3 regions of the Pseudomonas sp. H1_G08 genome follow, and region 2 is predicted to be linked to each of the others. Evidence: riboswitches for the same ligand, from Rfam matches in the RefSeq annotation. Region 2 holds a riboswitch; each other region holds the start of a gene.

Region 1 (6,413 bases), 1.6 Mb from region 2:
GCGCTCAGCCTCACGGGTATAAACTTCGCCAACTTTACACAGAGGCCACTAACGGTTCCTTTGAGAACTGTTCAGTCAGCATGAAACCGATTCAGCTGCCCCTAGGTGTGCGTCTGCGTGACGACGCCACCTTCATCAACTACTACCCAGGCGCCAATGCCGCTGCACTCGGCTATGTCGAGCGTCTCTGCGAAGCCGACGCCGGGTGGACGGAGAGCCTGATCTACCTGTGGGGCAAGCACGGCGTCGGGCGCACGCATCTGTTGCAGGCCGCGTGCCTGCGCTTCGAGCAGATGGGCGAACCGGCGGTGTATCTGCCGCTGGCCGAGTTGATGGACCGCGGCGTGGAAATCCTCGACAACCTTGAGCAGTACGAACTGGTCTGTCTGGATGACTTGCAGGTGATTGCCGGCAAGGCCGACTGGGAAGAGGCGATGTTTCATCTGTTCAATCGTCTGCGTGACAGCGGCCGACGCCTGCTGATCGCCGCGTCCACTTCGCCGCGCGAATTGCCAGTGAAGCTGGCCGACCTGAAATCGCGCCTGACCCTGGCGCTGATCTTCCAGATGCGCCCGCTCTCCGATGAAGACAAATTGCGTGCGTTGCAATTGCGCGCATCCCGTCGCGGTCTGCACCTGACCGATGAAGTCGGGCACTTCATTCTCACTCGCGGCACGCGGAGCATGAGCGCGCTGTTCGATCTCCTCGAGCAGCTTGATCAGGCGTCCCTGCAAGCGCAACGCAAGCTGACCATTCCCTTCCTCAAGGAAACTCTTGGCTGGTAGTAGTGGGCTTTTGCCAGCTTTCAGGCGCCAGAAAACCTCCGTGCCTGCGGCGATTGAGCGGCCTGGCGGATTAAGCGCTTAGATGTAAACGCGAAACCGGGAAGTCACATAAAGTTCGATTGAATTTGCAAATGAGGACGATAGCGGGCATAGTCTCGGCTTCTTTACAACTATCAGCCACGGTCGTGCCCATGCTAAAGCGCTTCGCACCCCTCGTGCCTTTCGCACTCGTTACCCTGTTATTCGGTTGTGCTGCTCATTCTCCGGTTCAAGAGCCGCCGCAACAGGTCAAGAATTCTGCTACCGCCCAGTCTTCCGTTATTTACCAGGAAGAGCTGGACACCGAAAAAGAACTCAACCAGTTCAACGGCAGCAAGCCTTATCAGCTTCCTGTACTGGCTGACAGCATCCTCGAACGCGGCATGTCCCTGATCGGTACTCGTTACCGTTTCGGCGGTACCTCTGAAGCCGGTTTCGATTGCAGCGGTTTCATCGGTTACCTGTTCCGTGAAGAGGCGGGCATGAACCTGCCGCGCTCCACTCGCGAAATGATCAACGTTGATGCGCCGCTGGTTTCGCGCAGCAACCTTGAGCCGGGTGATCTGCTGTTCTTCGCCACCAATGGTCGTCGCGGTCGTGTCAGTCACGCCGGGATCTACCTGGGTGACAACCAGTTCATTCACTCCAGCAGTCGTCGCAGCGGCGGTGTTCGCATCGACAGCCTGGGTGACAGCTACTGGAGCAAGACTTTCATCGAAGCCAAGCGTGCACTCGCCATGGCGCCGACCGTGGTCACCGCTCGCAAGTAACCTGCATGTCGCTGCGTTCGCGGCGACAAAACGGCACGGCAACGGAGTAGACCTAAACTTTACAAGGTGAAGTTAAAGTCTTACTTGAAGTTTGCCGCGTAGCCGCTAGAATCCTGAATCTATATTGATGGCAAACCGCCTGCGTGATGACGCAGGCGGTTTTGTTTCTGTCCATTCGGCAGAGAAAGCCGCAGCCAGATCAGGATGTTCTGCTTATGACGATGTCGGCCCGCCTCACCTTGATCCTTTGCGCCGCGCTGCTCAGCGCCTGCGCCAGCCGTACACCGCCGCCAGCCCCCGTGGTTCGCGCGCCGATCGTGTTCGCTCCCTCCCAGGCTTTTTCCCCCGTTGCTGAAGACGTGCTGTTCCGCGCCCTCGGCCTGGTTGGCACGCCGTATCGCTGGGGCGGCAACACGCCAGATTCGGGCTTTGATTGCAGTGGTCTGATCGGGTTTGTCTACCGCGACGCGGCGGGAATTTCGCTGCCACGCTCGACCCGCGAAATGATCGTCATGCAGGCGCCGAATGTCGGCAAGGAAGGCTTGCAAACCGGCGACCTGATTTTCTTCGCCACCAATGGCGGCTCGCAGGTCAGTCATGCGGGGATTTACGTCGGCGAGGGTCGCTTCGTGCATGCACCGGCCACTGGCGGCACGGTCAAGCTCGACAGTCTGTCGAAAGCGTATTGGCAGAAGGCGTATCTGAGCGCCAAGCGGGTGTTGCAGCCGGGGCAGCTGGCGCATAACCCCTAGTGCGTATGCATAACTAAATGTGGGAGCGAGCCTGCTCGCGAAGGCGGAGTGTCAGTTGACAATGATTTAACTGATAAACCGCTTTCGCGAGCAGGCTCGCTCCCACATTTTTTGCTTCGCGCTTAACTTACTTGCTGGCAGAAACGCGCCACACCTTGTTGCCCACATCATCCGCCACCAGCAAGCCACCTTGCTGATCGATGACCACGCCAACTGGGCGGCCCAGCGCATTGTCGTCCTTGTCGAGGAAACCGGTCAGCACATCCACCGGCTGCCCGGTCGGTTTGCCGCCAGTGAACGGTACGAAAATCACCTTGTAGCCACTGTGCGGTTTGCGGTTCCACGAGCCGTGTTGGCCAATGAATGCGCCTTCCTTGAATTGCGCCGGCAAGCGGTTGCCCTCGGCGAAGGTCAGGCCCAGCGAAGCGGTGTGCGGACCGACCGCGTAATCCGGAGCGATGGCCTTGGCCACCAGATCAGGATTCTGCGGTTTGACCCGCACATCGACGTGCTGGCCGTAGTAGCTGAACGGCCAGCCATAGAAGCCGCCGTCCTTGACCGAGGTGATGTAGTCCGGCACCAGATCGCTGCCGATTTCGTCACGCTCGTTGACTGCTGTCCACAATGCGCCGCTGGTAGGTTCCCAGGCGAGGCCGTTGGGGTTGCGGATACCCGAGGCGAAGATCCGGTGATTGCCGGTCGCACGATCCACTTCCCAGATCGCCGCGCGGCCTTCTTCCTGATCCAGACCGTTTTCGCCGACGTTACTGTTCGAGCCGACGGTGACGTAGAGCTTGTTGCCGTCCTTGCTGGCGATGACGTTTTTGGTCCAGTGGTGATTCAGCGTGCCGCCGGGCAAGTCGACGACTTTGATCGGTTGGGTCTTGATCTCGGTGGCGCCCGGCTCGTAGTTGAAGCGCAGCAGGCGGTCGGTGTCGGCAACGTACAAATCGTTGCCGACCAGCGTCATGCCAAACGGCGAATTGAGGTTCTGCAGGAACACCGTGCGGGTTTCTGCGACGCCGTCGTGGTCGGCATCACGCAGCAGGGTGATGCGGTTCGGGCTGGGCACGCCGGCGCCGGCCTTGCCCATGACTTTCTTCATCACCCAGCCACGAATGCCTTTGCTGTCATCGGGCTTGGGCGGCGCATTGGTCTCCGCCACCAGCACATCGCCGTTGGGCAGCACGTAGAGCCAGCGCGGGTGATCAAGGCCTTCGGCAAACGCGGCGACCTGGGTGCCGGCCGCTGCGGTCGGTTTCGCGCCGTCCGGCCAGCCCACCGCCGGGGCGATGTTGACTGTCGGGATCAGCGTCTTGTTCGGTTCGGGCAGTTTCGGTGACGGGCCGGTGCCGTCGGAGACTTGCAGGCTGGAGGTTTCACCGCAGGCGGCGAGCCCGCCAGCGACGGCGATGATAAGAGCGAGTTGGGCCTTGCGCATTGCTGATCTTCCCTATGAATGCATTCCTAAACATAGAGGAGGGCGCAGGCCCGATGGTTCAACTGCTCAACCGCGGGCTTCCTTGAACAGCATGGCGATGCCCGGATGATAGTTGCCCGCGTCGCTGTGCAATTTGCGATAGGCGTAGGGGAAATACCAGGCCACGGCGCAGGTGTGTTCCTTTTGCAGGTCGTCGACCATGTCCTGCAATTCTTCGGGGCTGGCGCTGTGCTGAGGTTTTTGCGGAGCAACAAAGAGGCAGCCGAGCTTGAGATCGCTGGCGTAGCTGATGCGCTTGGCATCAGCGGTGACGTCGAGCAGTGCCTGGGTCAGGTTGAGGTTGTTGACCCGTGGCCAGCGTTGCGTGGCCTGAATGAACGCGCGGTCTTCGGCGCCGGCAATCAGCAGGTCGGCGCGAGCATTGCGTTCGCCTTCTTCGTTCTGTTTGCGCGTGGCCGTGTCGTTCAGCGTGACCATTTCATCCATCCACGCCGCTGCCGCGAGCAGGCCGAGATTGGCTTTCTCGTCGTGCCAATATGGCGTGTCGTTGTCGCCGCGAACGGTGTTGTAGCGATCGATACAGTCAAACCAGCGTTCCAGCACCGGGCGCAGGAATTCCAGGCGCGGGTTGCTGATGATCATGCCTTGCATCGTCGTCATCCTTATTGTTGTAGTGGGCTTTTCGGGAAAAGCATGGCTCTTTGATATCACTTGTCGCAGTCTGGCACAAGATTGCCGCTGCACAATGGATCAGCGGCAGTTATTCGCGCGCAAAGCGCCTCTTCAATTGACGCTCCACCCCCAACCCTCTAACCTTCGCCGCTTGTTTCAGGTGCTCTGTGGCCCCGCGTCGACAGAGTGAAACAGGGAAGCCGGTGAGGGTGGTCTTCAAGCGAAGCCACGACGATCCCGGCGCTGCCCCCGCAACGGTAAATGAGTGAAAACTGCGCCTTGAGCCACTGCCTCGAAAGAAGCGGGAAGGCGCGCAGTCCGGCGAAACGCCGCTCATGAGCCCGGAGACCGGCCTGATCCATCTCAGCGGCATCACGGTGGGCGATGCCAGGCTTTTTGCCGTCTATTCTTGTGCCTGCCCGCCGTTATCCAGCCTCAACGGAGAGCTCCCCCCATGACTGATTCCCCCGAGCGTGACGAACGCCATCTGGCGCGCATGCAGCGCAAGAAAGCCGTGATCGACGAACGCATCGCCAGCTCGCCCGACGAATGTGGCCTGGTGTTGGTGCTGACCGGCAATGGCAAAGGCAAGAGCAGCTCGGCGTTCGGCATGCTCGCCCGCGCGATGGGCCACGGCATGCAGTGCGGCGTTGTGCAGTTCATCAAAGGCCGCAACAGCACAGGCGAAGAATTGTTTTTCCGCCGCTTCCCCGAGCAGGTGCGTTTCCACGTCATGGGCGAAGGCTTCACCTGGGAAACCCAGGATCGTCAGCGCGACATCGCCGCTGCGACCGCCGCTTGGGAAGTCTCGCGCGAATTGTTGCGCGACCCTTCGATCGGTCTGGTAGTGCTCGATGAGTTGAACATCGCCCTCAAGCACGGCTACCTCGATCTCGATCAGGTGCTCAGCGATTTGCAAGCGCGCCCGCCGATGCAGCACGTGGTGGTCACCGGTCGCGGCGCCAAGCCGGAAATGATCGAGATGGGCGACACGGTTACCGAGATGGGCATGCTCAAGCACGCCTTTCAGGCCGGGATCAAAGCGCAGAAAGGCGTCGAACTTTGAAGCAACCACGTCACTGCCCGGCGGTGTTGATCGCCGCGCCGGCCTCCGGTCAGGGCAAGACCACCGTCACCGCCGCACTCGCCCGTTTGCATCGCAACCAAGGGCGCAAGGTGCGCGTGTTCAAATGCGGTCCGGACTTTCTCGACCCGATGATCCTCGAGCGCGCGAGCGGTGCGCCGGTGTATCAACTGGACATGTGGATGGTCGGCGAGCAGGAAAGTCGCCGGCTGTTGTGGGAAGCCGCCGCCGAGGCTGACCTGATTCTGATCGAGGGCGTGATGGGCCTTTTCGACGGCACGCCATCCAGCGCTGATCTGGCGCGCCACTTCGGTGTGCCGGTGCTCGGCGTGATCGATGGCACCGCCATGGCGCAGACCTTTGGCGCCTTGGCGCTGGGCCTGGCCAAGTATCAGCCGGACTTGCCGTTCGCTGGCGTGCTGGCCAACCGCGTCGGCACCTTGCGCCATGCGCAATTACTCGAAGGCAGCCTCACCGAAGGTCTGCGCTGGTACGGTGCGCTGTCCCGCGAAACCGGTATCGAATTGCCGAGCCGCCACCTCGGCCTGGTTCAGGCCAGCGAATTGAATGATCTGGATCTGCGCCTCGACGCGGCCGCCGATGCGCTGGCCAGCAGTTGCGAGGTCGCGCTGCCACCGGCCGTTGAATTCGCCGGGCCTGACGTCATCGCCGCCGAGCCTCTATTAAAAGGTGTGCGCATCGCCGTTGCCCGCGATGAAGCCTTTGCCTTCACCTATGGCGCCAGTCTCGATCTGCTGCGGGCGATGGGCGCCGAATTGCGCTTCTTCTCGCCGATTCGCGACACCCGATTGCCCGAGGCGGACAGCCTGTATCTGCCGGGCGGCTATCCAGAGCTGCATCACGTCGCGC
Region 2 (6,413 bases):
CTGTACGGCCAGATCTTCGCGCGGCTGGCGGCGTTGGGTGTGGAGTGGGTGCAGATCGACGAGCCGATTCTGGTGCTCGATCTGCCGCAGGACTGGAAGAATGCCTTCGAGCGCGCCTACAACCAGATCCAGCGCGATCCGCTGAAAAAACTGCTCGCCACGTACTTCGGTGGCCTGGAAGAAAATCTCGGTCTGGCGGCGAACCTGCCGGTCGATGGCTTGCACATCGATCTGGTGCGCGCGCCGGATCAGTACCCGACCATTCTGGATCGCCTGCCGGCTTATAAGGTGCTGTCGCTGGGTGTGGTCAACGGTCGGAACGTCTGGCGCTGCGATCTGCAAAACGCGCTGGCGACGCTGCGCCATGCTCATGAGCGTCTGGGTGATCGTTTGTGGGTAGCACCGTCCTGTTCATTGCTGCACAGCCCGGTTGATCTGGGCCGCGAAGACCAGCTCGATGCCGAACTGAAAAGCTGGCTGGCGTTCGCCGTGCAGAAGTGCGAAGAGGTCGCCGTGCTCGCTCAAGCGGTCAGCGAACCGGAAGCGCCGAAGGTACTGCGTGCCCTCGCGCAAAGCCGTTCGGTGCAGACCAGCCGCGCTGCCTCGCCGCGTATTCACAAACCGGCGGTACAAGCGCGGGTCGCGGCGATCACTGCCAAGGATGCGCAACGCCAATCGCCGTTTGCCCAGCGTATCGCCAAACAGCGCGGCAAGCTCGACCTGCCGTTATTCCCGACCACCACCATTGGTTCGTTTCCGCAAACGGCGGCGATCCGTCTGGCGCGTCAGGCCTACAAGCAAGGCAAGCTCAGCGCGGCCGATTACACCGATGCGATGCACACGGAGATTCGCCACGCGGTGGAAATTCAAGAGCGCCTCGGCCTGGATGTGCTGGTGCACGGCGAGGCCGAGCGCAACGACATGGTCGAATACTTCGCCGAACAGCTCGACGGCTATGCCTTCACCCGCTTTGGCTGGGTGCAGAGCTATGGTTCGCGCTGCGTCAAGCCAGCGGTGATTTTCGGCGACCTCAGCCGCCCGCAGGCGATGACGGTCGAGTGGATCCGTTACGCCCAAGGCCTCACCGACAAGGTCTTGAAAGGCATGCTGACCGGCCCGGTGACCATGCTGATGTGGTCGTTCCCGCGCGAAGACGTCAGCCGCGAGGTGCAGGCTCAACAACTGGCGCTGGCCATTCGTGACGAGGTGAATGATCTGGAGGCGGCGGGAATCAAAATCGTGCAGATCGACGAAGCGGCGTTCCGTGAAGGCTTGCCGTTACGCCGGGCGCAGTGGCCGGCGTATCTGCACTGGGCGAGCGAAGCGTTCCGCCTGTGCGCCTCCGGCGTGCGCGACGAAACGCAGATCCACACGCACATGTGCTACAGCGAGTTCAACGATGTGATCGAGTCGATCGCGGCGATGGACGCCGATGTCATCACCATCGAAACCTCGCGTTCGGACATGGAACTGCTCGAAGCGTTTGAAGCGTTTGCCTACCCGAACGACATCGGCCCCGGCGTGTACGACATTCACTCGCCACGGATTCCCGATGTGACGGAAATGGTCGGCTTACTGCGCAAAGCGGCGCAGCGTATTCCGGTGGAGCGCCTGTGGGTCAATCCCGATTGCGGGTTGAAAACCCGAGGCTGGCCAGAGACCGAAGCGGCGCTGGTGCACATGGTCAGCGCCGCGCGGCAACTGCGCAAAGAGTGGGCCTGACCCTTTACCGCCCGGGAATACATAACCCTGTGGGAGCGAGCCTGCTCGCGAAAGCGGTGTGTCAATCGACATCAATGTTGGATGACCTGACGCCTTCGCGAGCAGGCTCGCTCCCACAGAATTCGCGTTCTCCCCGTCATTCACGGCAACACACAAATCCTTTGTGGGAGCGAGCCTGCTCGCGAAAGCGGTGTGTCAGCCACCCATGCATCAGGCAAGGAAGCGCAATATCGGCGCACCATCGAACGGGTCTGTCAGATAGTGCGCCCTGACCCCGAAAGTCGTCTGTAACCGCTCCGGCGTCAGCACTTGCAGCGGCTCGCCCAGTGCCACCAGACGCCCGCGCTCCAGCACCGCCAGGCGATCACATTTGAGCGCCTGATTGAGATCGTGCAAAGCGATCAGCGTGGTCACCGGCAGTGCGCGCACCACTTGCAGAATGCTCAACTGATGCTGGATGTCGAGGTGGTTGGCCGGCTCGTCGAGCAGCAGGATCTGCGGGCGCTGCGCCAGTGCGCGGGCGATGTGCACGCGTTGGCGTTCCCCGCCGGAGAGGCTGCGCCAGAGGCGGTTGCGCAGGTGCACGGCGTCGACGTCAATCAGCGCTTGCTCGACGATGGCGTCATCGGCGGGCGACCACGGTTGCAGCGCCGACAACCACGGCGTGCGCCCCAGCGCCACCGCGTCGAACACGCGAATGCCATCGTCGGTATCGGCCTGTTGCTCAACCACCGCGAGCGTCTGCGCGATGCTGCGCCGCGACATTTTGCCCAGCGCCTGACCGCCGAGCTGCACATGGCCCGCGCTCGGTTCGCGCAGGCCGGCCAGCAATTTGAGCAGCGTGGATTTACCCGAACCGTTCGGCCCGACAATGCCCAGGGTCTCGCCGCGCTGAACGTCGATGCTGACACCGTTGAGCAACTCGGCACCGCGCACCTTGAAGCTCAACCCAGCACAGCTCAGAACCGTGTTCATCGCGCCGATCTCCGGCCCACCAGAATCAGCGCGAACACTGGCGCGCCGACCAGCGCAGTGATCACGCCGACCGGGATCACCTGACCCTTGATCAGGGTGCGCGACAGCACATCGGCGGCGATCAGAAACACCGCGCCGCCCAGCGCACTGGCGGGCAACAGACGCGCATGGCCGGTGCCGAGCAACAACCGCGCGGCATGGGGAATCACCAGACCGACAAAGCCGATCGAGCCGACAATCGACACCATCACCGCCGTCACCAGCGCGGCGCAGCCAATCAACAGAATCTGCACACGTCGCACTGGAATGCCGAGAGACGCCGCCGAGTCCGCACCAAAGGTGAACGCATCCAGCGCCCGCCGATGCCACAGACAAACAACCAACCCCAACACCGCCACCGGCACCGCCAGCCACACCGACGGCCAGCGCACGCCGCCGAGATTGCCGAGCAGCCAGAACATGGTCCCGCGCGCTTGTTCGGAGCTTGCCGAGCGGGTGATCAGAAACGCGGTGAGGGCATTGAACAATTGCGAACCGGCGATCCCGGCCAGAATGATCTGCCCGGTGCCGCTGGCCGAGCCGCTGACCCGCGCCAACAGGATCACCAGCACGAACGCCGTCACCGCGCCGGCAAAGGCACCGACCGACAATGAAATCGCCCCGGCGCCGACGCCAAGCAGGGCGACCATCACCGCGCCAGTCGAGGCGCCAGCAGAAATACCCAGCAGATACGGATCGGCCAACGGATTGCGCAGCAGCGATTGCAGGATCACCCCGCACGTCGCCAGGCCGGCGCCGCAGGCCGCCGCGACCAGCGCGCGGGTCAGGCGATAGTTCCAGACGATACCTTCGTCGATCGGGTCGAGCACATAACCGGCGCCCCACAGCTTGTTGGCCAGCGCCTGCAACACCACGCTCGGCTCGATTGAAGTCTCACCAATCGCCACGCCGCCGATCAGCGCGACCGACAGCGTCAACAGCACCAGCAGCAAACGGATCAGGCGTCTGCTCATGGCGACAGGTCGTAGCCGTTGATCGCGCTGGCCAGTTGTGCGAGGCCGTCGAAGGTGCGCAGGCTGGCCTGCATGGCCATGGCGTCAAGGATGATGATGCGGTTGTGCTTGACCGCGTCCATGTTGCGCGTCACCGGATCACTGCGCAGGAAGGCGAGTTTCTTCTGATAGTCGTCCGCCGGGAAACGTCGACGATCCATGCGCGCGATCACCAGAAACGTCGGGTTGGCCTTGGCGATGGTTTCCCAGCCGACCGTTGGCCATTCTTCATCCGACTCGACGACGTTGCGCACGCCGAGGGTGCTGAGCATGAAATCGGGAACGCCTTTGTGCCCGGCCACGAAAGGCTCGATGTCCATCTCGGCGCTGGAGAACCACACCAGGGCGCTGACGTCTTTGCGCTGCTGCTTTTTCGCGGTGGCGATCGACTGCGCGAGGCTGGCTTTGAGCTGCTCATTGAGCTGTTCGCCACGCGCCTGCACGTCAAAAATCGCCGCCAGTTGGCTCACGCTTTTGTAGATGCTGTCGATGCGAAACGGTGCCAGCCGCGTCCCGTCCGAACCGACGAGGTTGTCCTTGGCTTCGCAATCGGAGGGCAGCAGGTAGGTGGGAATCTTCAGTTCATGGAACTGCTCGCGAGTGCCGACCGCGCCTTGCGGGCCGACCATCCATTCCAGCTCGACGGCAACCAGCTCCGGGCGTTTAGCGATCACCGCTTCGAAACTCGGCTCGTTGTCGGCGAGGCGCTCGATCGTGTCGTTCTGCGCTTTGTATGTGCCCAGCACGTCGTTGAACCACAGCGAAGTGCCGACGACTTTGTCGCCCAGGCCCAAGGCGTAGAGCATTTCCGTGCCGGCCTGGCCAATGGTCACCGTGCGCGCAGGCGCGTGTTGAAAGGTCAGGCTGCTGCCACAGTTTTCGACGGTCAGCGGATACGCAGTCGGCGCCGCTTGCGCCAGGGGGCAAAGGCTCAGAGCGGTGAGCAGGGTGGCAACGCGGGGCAGCAGCATGGGGCAGTCTCCAGGGGAACCGTACGGGAGCGGGCGGGTACGGTTTGGAAACACACCTCGGGCGCGGTCGTGGAAACTACGCAAGGCCGGCACGGGGAAAATGCGCACGGCACGATGTCCTTCCCGGACACCCCGCCGGTTGGTCAGTCACTGTGCCGGCAGGTCTCCTGACTGATGCGTCATCGCCACGCTCCGGCCTTCCCGGGGTTCACCCAGTGGCAGTCGAGGAGCAGGCTCGGCACCTACAGTTGCGGGGGCAGTTCCGATTGATGCGTGGAGCACCTCGGATTCCCTATTAATTCCGTGTGGAAACCGGCGCGGGCATGGTAGTCGATCAGGCCGCTGATGGGGAGCCGAATCTGCTTCGGCAGCTCCTGCACGGGTGCGTGTTTGCGTGGCGGAGCGTTTGCAATCCGAGGGTAAGCTTGGCTAGTATACGATCCATATACATTTCGTATCGGATATAGACATGGGCATCGTAAAGATTTCAGAGGACATGCACGAGAACCTGCGTATCTCCAGCAACGCCCTCAGCCGCTCGATCAACGCGCAGGCTGAGCACTGGATGCGCATCGGCATGCTCGCCGAGCTGCATCCCAATCTCGACCACAGCGCCATTTGCCGCCTGCTGATCCGCGCCGAACAGAATGGTGGGCTGGATCTGCAACAACTGACTCAGGAAGCCGTCAGCGCATGAGAAACCAGATCAAGATCAACACCCCGGCCGACATCGAAAAATCCCGCGCCGCCGGCAAACTCGCCGCTGAAGTGCTGGCAATGCTGGTGCCGCATGTGAAGGCTGGCGTGACCACCGATGAGCTGGATCGACTGTGCAACGATTACATCGTCAATGTGCAGAAGGCGGTGCCAGCCAACGTCGGTTATCACGGCTTTCCGAAAACCGTCTGCGCGTCGGTCAACGACGTGGTGTGTCACGGCATTCCATCGGGTACGCCATTGAAGGATGGCGACATCGTCAATCTCGACATCGCCGTGATCAAGGATGGCTGGTTCGGCGATACCAGTCGCATGTATGTCGTGGGTGAGGCAAGCCCCGAGGCGCAGCACCTGATCAAGACCACTTACGATGCGATGTGCGCAGGCATCCGTGCAGTGAAGCCGGGCGCAACGCTGGGCGATATCGGTCATGCGATCCAGAGCCTGGCGGAGGCGGAGGGCTTCAGCGTGGTGCGCGAATACTGCGGCCACGGTATCGGCAAGGTCTATCACGACGAACCGCAGATCCTGCATTACGGCTTTCCCAATCAAGGGCTGAAGCTCAAGGCCGGGATGATTTTCACCGTGGAACCGATGCTCAATGCCGGCAAACGCCATGTGAAGAACATGCCGGATGGCTGGACCGTATTGACCAAGGATGGCTCGTTGTCGGCGCAGTGGGAGCATATGGTCGCGGTGACGGAGAGCGGGTTTGAAGTGCTGACGGCGTGGCCGGATGAGATTGAAGGGTACCGGGCCATTGGCTAATACCGTGTCGCCTGCTTGCCCTCACCCTAGCCCTCTCCCAATGGGAGAGGGGACTGACCGAGGTGTTGTTGCGAGATACGCCGACGTGCGATACCGAGTCGAACTTACATTTTGAACAGCATGAAGATCGGCTCCCTTTCCCCCTCGCCCCCCGTGGGGGAGAGGGCTGGGGTGAGGGGGTAGATCCAACTGACTCAGCGCAATCAGT
Region 3 (6,413 bases), 760 kb from region 2:
CACACGCAGAAAGAAAACGCCTACTACTAAGGTGTTCGCTGCGATCATGAAAAACGGCGCCCCGTGAGCGCCGTTTTTTTATGGGTAACTTTTGCCGCCCCCATTCGCGAGCAGGCTCGCTCTCACAATTAAATGCAATCACCTGTGGGAGCGAGCCTGCTCGCGAAGGCGTCTTCAAGGGCGATAAAGATGCGCATGCCCGGCCCGATACAACGAAGACTCGCTGAACACCTCGCTGCCCAGCACCCTGCCAACCAAGATCAGCGCCGTACGCCGAAAGCCTTTGGCCTCGACCTTTGCGGCAATGTCCGCCAATGTACCTACCACCCAGTCCTGATCCGGCCATGTCGCGCGGTGAATAACGGCAATCGGGCAGTCCGCGCCGTAATGCGGCAGCAGTTCAACCAGTATCTTTTCCAGATGATTGACCCCCAGATGAATGGCCATGGTCGCGCCGTGCTGCGCCAGGCTCGCCAGTTCTTCGCCGGCGGGCATCGCGGTCTTGTCGGCGTAACGGGTCAGGATCACGCTTTGCGAAATGTCCGGCAGGGTCAACTCGGCGCCCAGCAGCGCTGCGCATGCCGCCGTCGCGGTTACGCCCGGAATGATCTCGAAAGGAATGTTCAGCTCACGCAAGTAGCGGATCTGCTCACCAATCGCGCCGTACAGACTTGGGTCTCCGGAATGCACACGGGCCACATCCTGGCCTTGGGCATGGGCAGTCCTGATCAGATCGATGATCTGTTCCAGATGCAGTTCAGCGCTATTGGCCACGATTTCGGCCTGATGACCTTCCAGCACCGCTGCGGGTACCAGCGAACCGGCGTAGATAATCACCGGGCAGCTGCGAATCAGCCGTTGGCCTTTGACGGTGATGAGTTCCGGGTCGCCGGGGCCGGCGCCGATGAAGTAGACGGTCATCGTTGAATCCTTGTGAAGAGGCGCAGGCACACTGCAGATGAAGCGTGCTCATGATCGATGGCGGGGATTATCGGGATTTTATGCAGCGCCGGCCAATGCCAGCGTGGCCTGCGCATATTTCTGCCGGTGGATCAGCAGTTTCGCCGGCGCCTGAATCAGTTGCTCGGCGAGCGCCAGCGCGGCGCTTTCCGCCACGCCGTAGCAGCCGGTGCGCTCAAAGGCGATCTGCGATTGATGGCTGAGGCGCTGCTGATAGGGCGCCAGTTCGGCACTGTTGAAATACTGCAGCGGCAGGTTCAATTGTGTGGCCAGTTCCAGCAACCCCGGTTCGTCGCGCTTGAGGTCGATACTCGCCAAAGCCTTGACCGCTCGCAGCTCGATGCGGTGCGCCTGCAACGCTTGATCGAGTAACGCACGCAACGTACTGGCCGGGCAGCCCCGCTGGCAGCCGAGGCCGACCACGAGGGTCGGCGCTGCGCGGTCATCGGTCATGCCTGATATGGGCCTGCGCTTTTGCGGCGGAACAACCATGCACTGATCAGGCCCAAGGCCAGCCAGAACGCGACGTTGGTCAGCTGCGAAGCGATTTTGAACTGGGTTTCCAGTGCCTTTGGAGCGAGCATCGAATGCACCTGCGGTTGCGGCGCGCCGATCACATGCGGCACGGCGAGAATCGCTACACCAAGAAGCTTCATCAGCCAGTGACGGCTGAAAGCGATCAGTGCCAGGCCGACAGCGGTCGAAGCGGCAGTGCCGATCCACCAGATCTGCCGCGAAGCCAGATCGGCGGCGGCTGTGCCCGGCAACTCAGGTGGCAGGCCCAAGGTCGGCGCGAGAACGAACGTGGCGTAACCGGCCAGACCCCAGAGCAGCCCTTGCGAGGTCTTGGTCGGCGCGCGCAAGGTGTACAGGCCGGCGAGCATCAAGGCGAAACCCACTGCCACCACCAGATTACCGCCAGTGGTCGAGACCACACGCTGCCAGCCGTCTTCCGGCTCCCAGGCTTCGCCATCATGGCTGTGGGCGGCGGTGCCGGCGGCGTGTTCGTGGACTTGCGCGACCGGTTCGGATTTCTCGAAGGTTTCGGCCTGCAGAATCAGTGGCGATACCCAGAAACTCTGCAGCAGGGTCAGCAGCAGGGCGGCCAGCAAGCCGGTGAAGCCTGCGGTTTGCGCGATACGTTTGATCATTTCGGCAGGCCTCAGTGGCACGGGAACGCGGCGCTGTGGCGGGTATCGTGGGCGGCGTTGTGCACCGCTTCGATGTGCGAGAAACCGGCGAACCAGACCAGGCTGGCACCGAGGATCGAGGCGAAGAGGGCGGCGGCGACGCGTTGGCCGAGTGTGGTGCTGCTGGAGATGTGGTCAGTGTGGCTGACGGTGTTACTGATGATCGACATAGCGCTTCCCTCTGAAATGTCAGCGGGTAAACAGAGCGCATGAAAATCCCTGCGGGCCGGGCACGCAGGGATTTCGAACAGCGCCCGCCCACCGCGGGTTTGTTTGTGTTCAGCGGCGCTTGCGCGCGCTGGGTGTTGCGGGCCGGTCTCCGGGCTCGCGAGGGGTTGGCTGGTCGCCGACCTGCAAGCATCACCTTCCCATGCCGGGGCACAGTGGATCTGACGCTTCGCTCGCTTACCGTTGCGGGGGCAGCACCGGACTGACATGGCTTTGAGTAAAGCACATGATTCACCGGTTTCCCGTTTCACCCTGTGAAGGGCACCCGTAACAAGGTGTGCAGGAGAACATGGGTTTGGGTTTTTAGTCAATTTCCGGGGGCGGATCCGTTGCTGCGGGGGGGGCTTTTTTTCGGGTGTTTTTGTGTGTATATCCGTTGCTGCGGGTGTTGCTGATTACGGTTTCGCCTTTACGGCGAGGCACTTTTTCCAAACGCCGAAAAAGTACCCAAAAAGGCTTGCTCCTACGTTCGGCCCTCGCAGGCTCGGGTTCCTTCGCTCCGGGACTGATCCGGGCGCAGCGGCTCCGGTTTGCTTCGCTGCACCTCCTTCCGCTGTGTTCGACTTCGTCGAACGGTCGCTGCGCTCCCACGCCCGGATCAATCCCTCCACTCAGCCTTCCGACGTCGCCGGTGGATCAAGATCAAGAGCACTCGAGCTTGCGCTCATTGTTGAGTGGGGCGGCTGCGCCGCGGGCAGCTGCGCTGCTTTGCTTTTGCTTTTGCTTTTGTGGGAGCGAGCCTGCTCGCGAAGGCGGCCTGACATCCGACCTGTTCTTGAGCTGGTGCGCGATCCAACTGTAGGAGCTGCCGAAGGCTGCGATCTTTTGCTTTTGCCTTTGCTTTTGCTCTGGCTTTTGATCTTTCGCCCCTTCGGCAGGCTTCGTTACGGGATCGATCCGGGGGTGGGAGCGCAGCGACCGTACGACGCAGTCGTACACAGCGGAAGGAGGTGCAGCGAAGCAAACCGTAGCCGCTGCGCCCGGATCGGTCCCGTAACGAAGGTACCCCAGCTCCAGCGAGCGGGCCGTACGCCGGGGCAAAGCCTTTTGGTTCCTTTTTGCTGGGCCGGCACTCCGGCGTTTGAAAAAGGGACTCGCTGTAAGAGCGAAACCATAAGAAGCCGTTACCGCAGCAACGGATATACCCCCAGTTTCAGACTCACCGACCATTGACCCACGACGGACCCATGCGTAGCCTTGCGCTTTCGAGGTTCTTCGGCACTCGCCGAAGCTAAGAAGGGAACGCGGTCAAAGCCGCGGCTGCCCCCGCAACTGTGAACGGTGATGTTCGTTGCCACGCCACTGCCAGCTCAACCGATGAGCCAGCGGGAAGGCGCAATGGACGCCAGGCCCAACGCCTGAACGCCGTCAGCCAGGAGACCTGCCTCGTCACAGATTCTCACTACAACCGGGCGGGGTGATCCGGTGGCGAATGCTTCCGGCGTGCATGCGCGCTGCCGGTTCTCGTCCCGTATGCCCGCCGCTTGCCAAAGGGCATACCGATGAAAACACTGGCCAAACTCCCCGTCACCATCGTCACCGGTTTCCTCGGTTCGGGCAAAACCACGCTGCTGCGGCACATGCTCGACAACGCTCAGGGCCGGCGCATCGCGGTGATCGTCAACGAGTTTGGCGAGCTGGGCATCGACGGTGAAATCCTCAAGCAATGCACCATCGGCTGCACCGAAGAAGAGGCCAGCGGCCGCGTTTATGAGCTGGCCAACGGCTGCCTGTGCTGCACGGTGCAGGAAGAATTCTTCCCGGTGATGCGCGAGCTGGTTGCCCGTCGCGGCGATCTCGACCACATCCTTATTGAAACCTCGGGCCTAGCCCTGCCAAAACCGCTGGTGCAAGCCTTCCAGTGGCCGGAAATTCGCAGTGCCTGCACCGTCGACGCAGTCATCACCGTGGTCGATAGCCCGGCGGTCGCCGCAGGCACATTCGCTGCGTTCCCGGATCAGGTCGATGCCCAGCGCAAACTCGATCCGAACCTTGATCACGAGTCGCCGCTGCACGAATTGTTCGCCGATCAACTGGCCAGCGCTGACCTGGTCATCCTCAACAAAGCCGACCAGACCAGCCCGGAAGATCTGGCTCGCGTACGCGCTGAAGTCGCCGAAGAGCTGCCGCCAGCAGTGAAAATCATCGAAGCCAGCAACGGCCGCCTGCCGCTGGACGTGCTGATCGGTCTCGGTGCCGGCTCTGAAGAACATATCGACAGCCGCCACAGCCACCACGATCATCACCATGACGGTGATGACGACGACCACGATCACGACGCCTTCGATTCGATCTCCATCGAATTGCCGCAAGCCGACGAAAGCTTGCTGCTCGACGCGCTGACGCAACTGGTGGTGCAGCACGGCATCCTGCGCGTCAAAGGTTTCGCGGCCATCCCGAACAAACCAATGCGTCTGCTGATCCAGGGCGTGGGCACGCGTTTCGACAAGCATTTCGACCGCCAGTGGGGCGCCGACGAAGCGCGCGTCACGCGTCTGGTGCTCATCGGTCAGGAGCTTGATGCGGCACAACTCGAAGCGCAATTGCGCGCTGCGCTCAGCGTTTAGCCATGCACCTGCTCAGGACCCAGCCCGGCGGATTCGTCTCGGACGACAACATTGCCGATCTCGGACAAACCCCCGCCGAGCTGGTGATCCTGTGCAGCGGCGATTCCAGCCTGGCGCTGCTCGCGGAGGCTGCGCAGCAACTGCCCGATGACTATCCGAGCCTGCGTCTGGCCAACCCGATGCAGGTGCAGAATCATGCCTCGGTCGATCTGTATGTCGACGAAGTGCTGCGCCACGCCAAGGTCATTCTGATCTCACTGCACGGCGGCATCGCCTATTGGCGCTACGGTGTCGAGCGGCTGGTCGAGTTGTCCGAACGCGGCGTGCAACTGATCCTGGTGCCCGGCGATGACCGCCCGGACCCCGAACTCAGCGACTTGAGCACGGCCAGCGCCGAAGTGCGCGATCGATTCTGGCAATTCCTGCGTCAGGGCGGCATGGGTAACGCGCTGGATTTCTTCCGTTGCCTGGGCAACCAATGGTTCGCCCGCGATTACCCGTGGAACGAGCCGCAAACCCTGCCACGCACGGCGATTTATCACCCACAGAAAAACAGCGCTGCCCTGAGTGACTGGCAAGCCGAATGGCTGCCCGATCAACCGGTGGCGGCGTTGTTGTTTTATCGCTCGCATTTGCAGGCGGCGAACACGGCGTTCATCGATGTGTTCTGTCAGCGTTTGCAGGCAGCCGGGCTCAATCCGCTGCCGATCGCGGTGGCCAGTCTGAAAGAACCCGGTTGCTTGTCGGTGGTCGAGGACTGGCTGGATGAAGTCGAGGCGGGGGTGATTCTCAACACCACCGGTTTTGCCCAATCGAGTCCCGAGGCGCCGCATCTGCGCCCGTTTCGCCGCAACATCCCGGTGATTCAAGCGATCTGCGCCCAGGACAACGAGCCTGGCTGGCGCGACAGCGAGCAGGGCCTCGGGCCGCGCGATCTGGCGATGCACATTGCTTTGCCCGAACTTGACGGACGCATCATCAGCCGCCCGATCAGCTTCAAGGATCTGGCCTGGCGCAGCGAGCGCAGCCAGTCCGATGTGGTCTGTTATCGCGCCCAACCTGAACGCATGGATTTCGTCGCCGAACTGGCGCGGCGCTGGATTGCTCTGGGGCGGGTGCCCAATGGCGAAAAACGCATCGCGCTGATCCTCGCCAACTACCCGACCCGCGACGGCCGCATCGGCAACGGTGTCGGCCTCGATACGCCAGCGGCGGCGCTGAACATCCTCCGCGCTTTGCGCGAAGAGGGTTATCCGGTCACGGCCGAGTTGCCCGATAGCGGCACCGAGCTGATCCAGCAATTGCTCGGCGGTGTCAGCAACGACCTCGACAGTCTCGACCTGCGCCCGTGCCAGCAGAGCCTGACGATGGACGATTACCTGGCAATGTTCAATGCACTGCCGCAGGCGAATCGCGCCGAGGTACTCGAGCGTTGGGGATCGCCACACAACGATCCGATGTGTCGCGA

What was found. Region 2 has a riboswitch for cobalamin ahead of AB4N85_RS10335 (ABC transporter substrate-binding protein). Riboswitches for the same ligand answer to the same signal wherever they lie in the genome.
Region 1: it holds a riboswitch for cobalamin, as region 2 does, so the genes downstream of both, cobO (cob(I)yrinic acid a,c-diamide adenosyltransferase) here and AB4N85_RS10335 (ABC transporter substrate-binding protein) in region 2, are expected to answer to the same signal.
Region 3: it holds a riboswitch for cobalamin, as region 2 does, so the genes downstream of both, cobW (cobalamin biosynthesis protein CobW) here and AB4N85_RS10335 (ABC transporter substrate-binding protein) in region 2, are expected to answer to the same signal.

Annotation. Positions count from the first base shown of each region.
Region 1 is NZ_CP162822.1:723,378-729,790, forward strand. Features, by position in the region: gene hda (DnaA regulatory inactivator Hda) at 81-785, shown strand; gene AB4N85_RS03350 (C40 family peptidase) at 977-1,594, shown strand; gene AB4N85_RS03355 (C40 family peptidase) at 1,810-2,346, shown strand; gene AB4N85_RS03360 (PQQ-dependent sugar dehydrogenase) at 2,474-3,787, opposite strand; gene AB4N85_RS03365 (hypothetical protein) at 3,854-4,438, opposite strand; cobalamin riboswitch at 4,601-4,830, shown strand; gene cobO (cob(I)yrinic acid a,c-diamide adenosyltransferase) at 4,914-5,525, shown strand; gene AB4N85_RS03375 (cobyrinate a,c-diamide synthase) at 5,522-6,413, shown strand, end outside.
Region 2 is NZ_CP162822.1:2,293,655-2,300,067, reverse strand. Features, by position in the region: gene metE (5-methyltetrahydropteroyltriglutamate--homocysteine S-methyltransferase) at 1-1,722, shown strand, start outside; gene AB4N85_RS10345 (ABC transporter ATP-binding protein) at 1,933-2,697, opposite strand; gene AB4N85_RS10340 (FecCD family ABC transporter permease) at 2,694-3,710, opposite strand; gene AB4N85_RS10335 (ABC transporter substrate-binding protein) at 3,707-4,720, opposite strand; cobalamin riboswitch at 4,861-5,052, opposite strand; gene AB4N85_RS10330 (ParD-like family protein) at 5,190-5,417, shown strand; gene map (type I methionyl aminopeptidase) at 5,414-6,205, shown strand; gene AB4N85_RS10320 (ABC transporter ATP-binding protein) at 6,409-6,413, opposite strand, start outside.
Region 3 is NZ_CP162822.1:1,537,294-1,543,706, forward strand. Features, by position in the region: gene nfuA (Fe-S biogenesis protein NfuA) at 1-30, shown strand, start outside; gene cobM (precorrin-4 C(11)-methyltransferase) at 175-921, opposite strand; gene AB4N85_RS06960 (cobalamin biosynthesis protein) at 1,000-1,413, opposite strand; gene AB4N85_RS06965 (CbtA family protein) at 1,410-2,111, opposite strand; gene AB4N85_RS06970 (CbtB domain-containing protein) at 2,123-2,320, opposite strand; cobalamin riboswitch at 2,444-2,662, opposite strand; cobalamin riboswitch at 3,570-3,781, shown strand; gene cobW (cobalamin biosynthesis protein CobW) at 3,881-4,945, shown strand; gene cobN (cobaltochelatase subunit CobN) at 4,948-6,413, shown strand, end outside.